4 regions of the Thalassotalea sediminis genome follow, and region 3 is predicted to be linked to each of the others. Evidence: predicted binding sites of a transcription regulator. Region 3 holds the regulator's gene; each other region holds the start of a gene.
What was found. Region 3 encodes sigma-54, which starts transcription at its own class of promoters, with help from an activator protein. Its sites were predicted from a motif close to GTTGGCACGNNNNTNGNNT; they were not measured.

Region 1 (2,212 bases), 120 kb from region 3:
ACCGGAGGCGGCAGTACATCGATTAAAGATTGTGAATATGTTATTGAAAGAAAAGCCAATGGTGAAGCCGTTGCTAGGTTAATTTGCAAATAAATAATTTAATTAGGCTATTTCAAACTAGCTTCGGCGAGTTTGAAATAGCCTTAAATTTGCAACTTAAGAATCAAATGTGTTGATGATAATTGATGCCCTTTTAGTGTTTTCTAATTTGATTATGTAATTTCATTTTCAAATTTTTTGTACTGTTATCACAACGCTGTACTTTTAAATATTGACTTTGACAATCCGCATTTGATGGTCACGTACTTCTTGTTTTCAGATAGATAAAATACGTCTCTAGCATGCCATATTTCGAGTGTTATTGATTCTTTTATTCGATACAAGCAATTGGAGGTACTGTTAAAGGTGCTTGTATTGGTGCCATTCTCACTATGTATACTACTCTTTTAAGATCATTTCTTTGTCTATATTTCTTTCTTTAAAGCGGGCGCGAAGGGCTTTCGTTGCAATGAATACTTCTCGTAATGACATTATTAGTCCGATGATCAAGCTGAGCATGGCGGCAATAAAGACCATGGCTATACTTGTTGATAAATTTATCGCAAATATATGACTAACAAAGAGTAATACAATAACAAAACATAAAAGTAAGGCACACAATGAGCATAGGGTATACGACTTATTGAGCACCGAAATACGTGTCCATAAGTAGTCGAGCTCATTAAATTGCGCTTTTTTTAATGAACTGTCTTCTGTGTTAGGTATCGCAAACTCTAAATTGCGGGCTCTCTCCATTGCTCTAGCAAGTCTGTTTGATAGTACCCCTAAAAGCGATGCAACGCCCGTTATCAAAAACACAGGTGCTACAGCTGACTGTATAACCCCGCCAATCGTAATAATGTCTAAGATCTGATTATTCATAATTCCATGAGCTCTGTTTAAATGGCTGTGATCATCTGCGTAATAATAATTGTTCGTACGCAGTTTTTGTTACTTAGGGGGCTCTGTGTATCAGTAGACTGAATTTAGTCATTCTCAATTTTATTACAGCATAGTCTGTTAGTCATCACTTTAGTACGGGATTATTATTTCGCTTGGCTTTAATTTATAGCTAAACCAATATCTTTTAATAAGTTACTTTACTTCGCCAGTACCAAAGGTTGGTAAATCTGCCGCGATTAGCGACTCTTACATTTGTATTGTAAATTTTACATAGTCACTACAATGTTATCAGCGTAAATTTTCTTCGTGATCTTTATTAATCCAAATAAAAACAATATGTTAAGAGTTTATTTTTCTTTTGGCATGTATATAGCAATATCTAAGTGAATTTGTAATAGAGGAGTTTACAATGGATATTTTTAGCGCCATTCGCGGTGATCATGATAAGCAACGTTTATTAATGAAAGCATTGGTTGAAACTAATGGTAACTCGAAAAGCCGTAGAGCGTTTTTCAGTGATCTTAAACAACATTTAACACAACATTCTGTTGCCGAAGAGCGTCATTTTTATGCACCTTTGATTGCAGAAGATAGCACTATTGATATCACACGTCATGGTATTGCCGAGCATCAGGAAATAGACGAATACTTAGCAGAACTAGAAACAACTGATATGAGTTCTTCTGCTTGGTTAAAAACGATGAAGGCGCTGCAGCATAAAGTGTTACATCATCTTGCTGAAGAGGAACGCGAGTTTTTTCAACAAGCTGGTCGCGTATTAACGGATGAACAGAAAAAGTCATTAGCGAAAAAATATCAACAAGAAATGCAAACATCTCACTAATTTTTCGTGCCGAATATAACCTATAACCGAGCCAAAATGGTGTTCGGTATCTTTAAGGAAGACTATGCATCAAGTTGTCATTAATCATTTAATAAGCAAGAAAGGCATTGTAAGTACGATCGTTTTACTGTTTGTTTTGAGCTTAAATTCTGCCTATGCCTACACAGAACCTCAAGCGAAGGCAAGTAAACAAAAATCGATATTAGATGAACGCGATAAATCAAACAGTAAAGCGACATCAAACCCGTTTTCTATTTCTCAATATCGTCAAAACTACTTGTTGCCATTTACCTACGTAAGTGATCCAAACCCTTTAGACGCCAAAGGGTTAAATCAAAAGAATATTGATAACATCGAAGCGAAGTATCAGCTGAGTATTAAATTACCTATTTATTTAACCGAGCAAAATAATTCGGGTTTATATTT
Region 2 (2,212 bases), 280 kb from region 3:
ATAGAAGAAATTTTAGGTGAAGAAGGGCGTCAACGTTCAGTGGTTGTTGCGGCCCCAGCTGATAATTCGCCACTGATGCGTTTAAAAGGCTGTGAAACAGCTGTACAGATAGCTGAATATTTTCGAGATCAAGGGTTGAACGTACTGTTACTCATTGATTCAATCACCCGTTATGCACAAGCGCAACGTGAAATAGCGCTTGCTGTTGGAGAACCGCCCGCAACGAAAGGTTATCCACCATCAGTTTTTTCAAAGTTACCTCAACTTGTTGAACGTGCTGGTAATGGTGGTGATGGTCAAGGTGCTATCACAGCATTTTTTACTGTGTTAACTGAAGGTGATGATCTACAAGATCCAATTGCAGATGCCGCGCGGGCGATACTTGATGGCCATATTGTATTATCTCGTGAACTTGCCGATAGCGGACATTTCCCCGCCGTTGACATTGAAGGATCAATTTCACGTGTTATGCCAATGGTGACGAGTGAAGAACATCAAGAGCTAGCTAGGGGGTTAAAGCAGTTCTACTCATTATATCAACAAAACAAAGATTTAATTTCTATAGGCGCGTATAGCAAGGGAACGGATCCGAGAATCGATCAGGCAATTCAGTTATTACCGGTTATTAATTTTTTCTTGCAACAGAAAATGACAGAAATCGTTCCGTATGATCAAAGTTTAGAACAATTACAAGAAGTTATTGGTGCGGCACAGGCGCATGCACAGCAACAGAATACAGCGAATCAAGAATAACGTGATTGAAGGTAGTTATTGATGTCAATGAAGCAACTAAAAACGCTACATAAATTTGAGTCAGACAAAGAGCAGAAAGCTATTCAGCAATTGCAACTGGCTGAAAAAGATTACCAAGATAACGTAATGCGATTACAAAGCGTAGGGGAGTTCAGGTTGGAATATATGAAACGTCTCGATCAACGTGCGTTGTCAGGGGTTGATAGTGTCACGTATCGTCATTTTCACGCGTTCGTTGCTAAACTTGATAATGCTGCAGAGCAGGTTGAAATTGCTATTAAACAGGCGAAAGCCTTGATGGAACAACGTAAACAACAATGGATGTTACAACGACAAAAAGTGCAAGCTGTAGAAAAATTACAAGAAAAACAACAATTATTACTAACTAAAAAAGCAAACAGAGCTGAACAAGCAATGTTTGACGAAATAGCTGCCCAGCAATTCCTTAGACGTAATCATCATAGATAAGTTGTTTTGTATGTTGGTTAAGTATCAAAACACCCTATTTTCACTTTTTTATTATTAATTGGAATAGAATTTGCTTTATCTCTCTTAGGCTGTGCCTGAACCGTTTTGGGCAAGGCAACAACATCTAACTGATTAGTGAAGGTTTTTACGATGACACAAATGAACGTATTACCCGTAGAAGTTAACCAAGGTTCTGAAAATAAAGGATTATTATCTCATATTGGTTCAAATAAAGATTCAGGTGTAGATAGACAAACCTCAAGTTTTGCTGGTTACATGAACGAAAATCAAGCGAAGAATAACGGCAAAAAGCGGCAAGATCATGACCGTGACACTGTGGAAAGTCGCAAAAATAATGATGTATCGACCAAGCAAAGTGATCAAAAAGCAGATATAGATAAAACTGTAGAACAAAAAACAAAAGAAGATGCTGACGCTTCAACTCAAGCGGCGCAGAGCAAAGACAGTAATGAGCCTGTAAAGGAATCAAGCTCAGCAGAAGATGAAGCAATAACTAAAAATCAAGCGCAACAGTCTGAGCATTCTCAACCAGGTGAAACTAAAAAAGCATCGAAATTTGTTGATGCAGAGGTGCATAATACACGTGCTGAAGTGGCAATAAAGCTACTTGATTTTATCAATGCTTCTGAAGTTGTTTCAACAGAACACAGTAATGTTCATAAAAAAGCAATGCAAGAAGCATTAGAGGCTGCAAAGCAAATTAATGCGCAACAACAGCTTGAACAATCAGGTAAAAAGCCGTCAGAAACGGTTGAATTAGCGCATAAAGAACAAAAACTTGCCGCTGAAATTCAAGCGATATTGTCAGGTCGAAATAATAAAAACACATCAAATGAACAAAAACAAAATGAAGTTAATGTTGATGGGCAGATAAAAGCAATTCAATCTGAGGACGCAGATAAGAAAAATACCGACAAGCTTTTAAAAGCGCTTGCAGGCGAAAACCAACAATCAGATAAATCGACAACAG
Region 3 (2,212 bases):
AAATATCATGGCAATATTGCAAACAAGAAAAGAATTAACAGACATAGAACGAGAAGAGAAGTTAGAACATTTAGTAGAAGAATTTAACATAGGGCACATTACCGAAAATTTAGGCATGAGCCTATCTGGTGGTGAACGTCGTCGTGTTGAAATTGCCAGAGCACTTGCAGCTGACCCAAAATTTATATTGTTAGATGAACCATTTGCTGGCGTTGACCCAATTTCTGTAGGTGATATAAAAAAAATTATTCTACACTTAAAAAATAAAGGCATTGGCATATTAATAACCGACCATAACGTTAGAGAGACACTCGATGTTTGTGAGCATGCTTACATTGTTAGTCATGGTGAATTAATCGCCCAAGGTGATGCAGATCAAATCCTTGCAAATCAGCAGGTAAGAGATGTATACCTCGGTGAACAATTCACGTTATAGTTATGATATGCTTTAGAAAAAATAAGATTTACTTGAAAGGATAAGAAGTAATTAATGCGCCCAAGTCTGCAACTCCGAATTGGACAACAACTTACAATGACGCCGCAACTCCAGCAGGCGATAAAGTTATTGCAGTTGTCCACCTTGGATCTACAACAAGAAATTCAAGAGGCATTAGAAAGTAATCCTTTATTAGAGGTGGACGAATCTGCTTCGTCTTCAGACGATAACCAACCCGATAACTTAGAAGAAGCCTTTTCCGCAAAAACTAATGACGAGACAATAAATAATACTAGTGATGGCTCGGAAGATTCAACACCAACCGTTGATGAAATCAGCACCACTGAAGCGATGGATAAATCAGACATTCCTGAAGAGCTTAATATTGATACGACTTGGGACGAAAGTTACAGTGCTGGTGTATCTAATACTGGTGCCGCCCCTGCCTCAGATGATTTTGTTTATCAAGGTGAAACCACAGACTCCATTCAAGATCATTTGCGTTGGCAAATGAAATTAACCCCATTTTCTGAAACCGATGAAGCCATTGCAATGGCAATTATTGATGCCATTGACGACGCTGGATATTTAACGGTTACAACTGAAGAAATCCTAGAGTCTGTTGGCGTCGATGACGTTGAATTAGATGAAGTAGAAGCGGTCTTAAAACGTATAAATATGTTTGACCCTATAGGTGTTGGTGCGCGTTCAATTGCAGAATGTTTAACGATACAGTTAAACCAGTTTGATAAAGATACCCCTTGGGTTAACGAAAGTAAGATCGTGATTAATGAATATATTGATTTACTTGGTAACCGTGATTATCGACAAATCATGCGTAAAACACGTTTAAAAGAAGATCAATTACGTGAAGTTATTCGGTTAATTCAATCATTAGATCCTCGCCCTGGTGATTCTGTTATTCAAAGTGATGATCAGTATGTAATACCTGATGTTTCTGTTGAAAAGAAAAATGGTCGTTGGGTTGTAGAGCTAAACCCTGATACTGCGCCTAAACTAGCGGTTAACCAGCAATATGCTTCTATGGCTCGGTCAATGAAAAATTCGAATGATAGTCAATTTATTCGTTCAAATTTACAAGAAGCAAAATGGTTTATTAAGAGTTTAGAAAGCCGAAACGATACCCTATTAAAAGTATCAAACTGCATTGTGCAAAGACAACAAGGTTTTTTTGAACATGGGCCCGAAGCTATGCGTCCTATGGTTCTGAATGATATTGCCGAAGCAGTAGATATGCATGAATCAACGATTTCACGTGTTACTACACAAAAATATATGCATACACCACGTGGAATTTTTGAACTTAAGTATTTTTTCTCCAGCCATGTCAGTACAGAAAATGGTGGAGAATGTTCTTCAACAGCTATACGCGCTTTAATTAAAAAGCTTGTAGCTGCCGAAGTACCTGCAAAGCCTCTTAGTGACAGTAAAATGGCTGAACTATTGGCTGAACAGGGAATCAATGTTGCCAGACGGACTATAGCTAAGTATCGAGAATCGCTAAGTATTCCTCCGTCTAACCAACGTAAAAGTTTACTTTAACTCTCTAGTAGAAGGATACAGCTTATGCAAATTAATCTTGCCGGACATCATGTTGAAATTACTACCCCAATGCGTGACATCGTGAACAAAAAATTTGCTAAGTTAGAGCGACATTTCGATCATATTAATAACGTATATGTCGTATTAACCGTTGAAAAACTTAGCCAAATTGCAGAAGCAACTGTGCATTTAAATGGCACTGAAGTGCATGCT
Region 4 (2,212 bases), 250 kb from region 3:
TTTGCGCGTCTAAACCTGTTTTACTAATCCACAATGCTGGGTTCATAAATCACCTCAATAATTAGTTAAAAAGCACGCAATAGTGATGCGCTCGCTGAATCTATTTCTTCAGCGGTTTTCATAAGTTTTAATTGCATTTCAAATTGGCGCTGCAGTGAGATCATCTGTGTCATTTCGCTCACTGGATTAACGTTGCTAGATTCCAACATGCCACTTTGAATCGTAACGCCTAGATCTGCGTCTTGTTGATTAGCCAGTTCACCACGAAATAAGCCATCATTACCTCGCACTAAAGAACGTACGTCTGGATTTACTAACTTAATACGTCCAACCTCTTCTTGCACTGATGCTGGCGCGCCAGCTGGTTGAACCATAATCGTGCCGTCTTTTGAAATCTTTATGTTATTTACAGGTAATGGCAAAAACACTGGCCCCCCGTCACCCATGACTAAATCACCATTAGGTGTTTGAAGGTAGCCTTCTTCGGTAATGGTTAAATGACCATCTCGTGTGTAGGCTTCTAGGCCATCTTTTGCTTGAACGGCAATCATACCTGCGCCTTGCACAGCAATATCAAGATCACGCCCTGTAGTTTGCAAAGAGCCACTGTCAAAGTTTTGGCTAGCTTTTTCAGTCATGGCAAATACACGTGTCGGTAAACCTTCGCCAAATGCTTGCATAGAACGTGCTTGGGCAAGGTCAGCCTTAAACCCAGTCGTCTTTGCATTGGCAAGGTTGTTAGCATTTATCGCTAACGACTTCATGTTTTGCTTGGCACCACTCATGGCGATATAAAGCATTTTGTCCACGGTAAATTCCAATCTAAAAAAGTGATACTTTCAAAATGCAAGTAAAGTGCCAACTAATGTAATAAAGCTGGATAAAAATGAAGGGAGAGTAAAGTCAAGGAGAATTAGGTACAAAAAAGCCCTTAACTAACATTAAGGGCTTTATATTAATAACGTAAAATCTGTTATCTAATCTGTAAAATCGTTTGGTTTAACTGATTATCAACTTCAAGCGAACGTGAGTTAGCTTGGAAATTTCGTTGTGCAGATATTAAATCAATTAGCTCTGTGGTTAAGTTCACGTTTGATTGCTCAAGGGCTGACGATTGTACTGTACCAAAGGTACCTGTGCCAGCTTCGCCAGCGAGTGCTTCACCAGAGCTAATACTTTCTTTCCATGAAGTATTTCCTATTTGCGTTAAGCCCTGTTCGTTAGCAAAGTTAACGAGTGCAATACGTGACAATGGCTCTGATGTACCATTACTGTATGTTGCTCGAATCAAACCATCAGTATCAATATCAATACCAGTCAATCGACCAACGGCTAGCCCATCTTGTTCCAGTGCTGTAACTTCAAAATTTGAGGCAAACTGAGTTGGTTCATTGGCATTAGGGCCACCCGGATCTAAATTAAAGTCAATGGCAATGGTTTGGGTCGCATCTGCGCCATTAGCTAATATACCAGCACCTAACGGAAGCGTAACAATGCCGCCTTCTGCAGGTGTTGGTATCATCGAATCAAAATCACCAGAATTGGTAAAGGTTAACTGAGCACCAACAATACCACCAGGGGCTAAAGGACCAGATACGGTACCACCAACGGGGTTAGTACTACCACCTGCAGGATCTTCAATCGGTACTAATGTGCCATCGACCCCAGTAAATACATCCCAGGTATTTGCCGCAGATTTGACAAAATAATAGGTCATTACATGACTATCCCCTAAGGAATCAAACACAGTGACTGATGTAGAATGGTTATAAGTTAATGGATCAGTATGGTCAAAATTACCCGGTGCACCGGTAATAATGGCATCACCTGCGGGTAAGTTCATGCGAATATCCACTTCACTGGTTTGTGTTGGCGCACCAGATGAAGTTGGAATACGAATAGGAGAAGCGGTACTTAAACTCACTGACGCCGAAGATCCGTCAGCATTAACGGGGAAACCTAGTAGATGCTGGCCTTGTGAGTTGACCACAAAGTTACTGTCGTTTAATTTAAACTGGCCCGCTCGGGTGTATGAGGTTTCTAAGCTATCTAACTCAGGCACTGTAGCGAAAAAACCATTACCAGTAATAGCTAAATCTAAGGCGTTGTTAGTAAATTGAATACTACCTTGAGAGAACTGTTGAGCAACATCAGATGTTAACACCCCATCACCCACTTTAGTTTTACCCGCAGCTAGTAAAGACGATGCATA

Region 1: QUE09_RS15105 (hemerythrin domain-containing protein) is a predicted target of sigma-54. The motif match lies at 1,300-1,318, and genes of this name have one in related genera.
Region 2: QUE09_RS13380 (flagellar hook-length control protein FliK) is a predicted target of sigma-54. The motif match lies at 1,279-1,297, and genes of this name have one in related genera.
Region 4: flgF (flagellar basal-body rod protein FlgF) is a predicted target of sigma-54. The motif match lies at 845-863, and genes of this name have one in related genera.

What each region holds. Positions count from the first base shown of each region.
Region 1 covers NZ_AP027361.1:3,312,645-3,314,856, reverse strand. The annotation lists gene QUE09_RS15115 (hypothetical protein) at 1-93, shown strand, start outside; gene QUE09_RS15110 (DUF2721 domain-containing protein) at 439-921, opposite strand; gene QUE09_RS15105 (hemerythrin domain-containing protein) at 1,352-1,786, shown strand; gene QUE09_RS15100 (phospholipase A) at 1,851-2,212, shown strand, end outside.
Region 2 covers NZ_AP027361.1:2,910,895-2,913,106, reverse strand. The annotation lists gene fliI (flagellar protein export ATPase FliI) at 1-753, shown strand, start outside; gene fliJ (flagellar export protein FliJ) at 775-1,221, shown strand; gene QUE09_RS13380 (flagellar hook-length control protein FliK) at 1,372-2,212, shown strand, end outside.
Region 3 covers NZ_AP027361.1:3,193,625-3,195,836, forward strand. The annotation lists gene lptB (LPS export ABC transporter ATP-binding protein) at 1-436, shown strand, start outside; gene QUE09_RS14615 (RNA polymerase factor sigma-54) at 491-1,999, shown strand; gene hpf (ribosome hibernation promoting factor) at 2,024-2,212, shown strand, end outside.
Region 4 covers NZ_AP027361.1:2,944,574-2,946,785, forward strand. The annotation lists gene flgG (flagellar basal-body rod protein FlgG) at 1-46, opposite strand, end outside; gene flgF (flagellar basal-body rod protein FlgF) at 66-809, opposite strand; gene flgE (flagellar hook protein FlgE) at 974-2,212, opposite strand, start outside.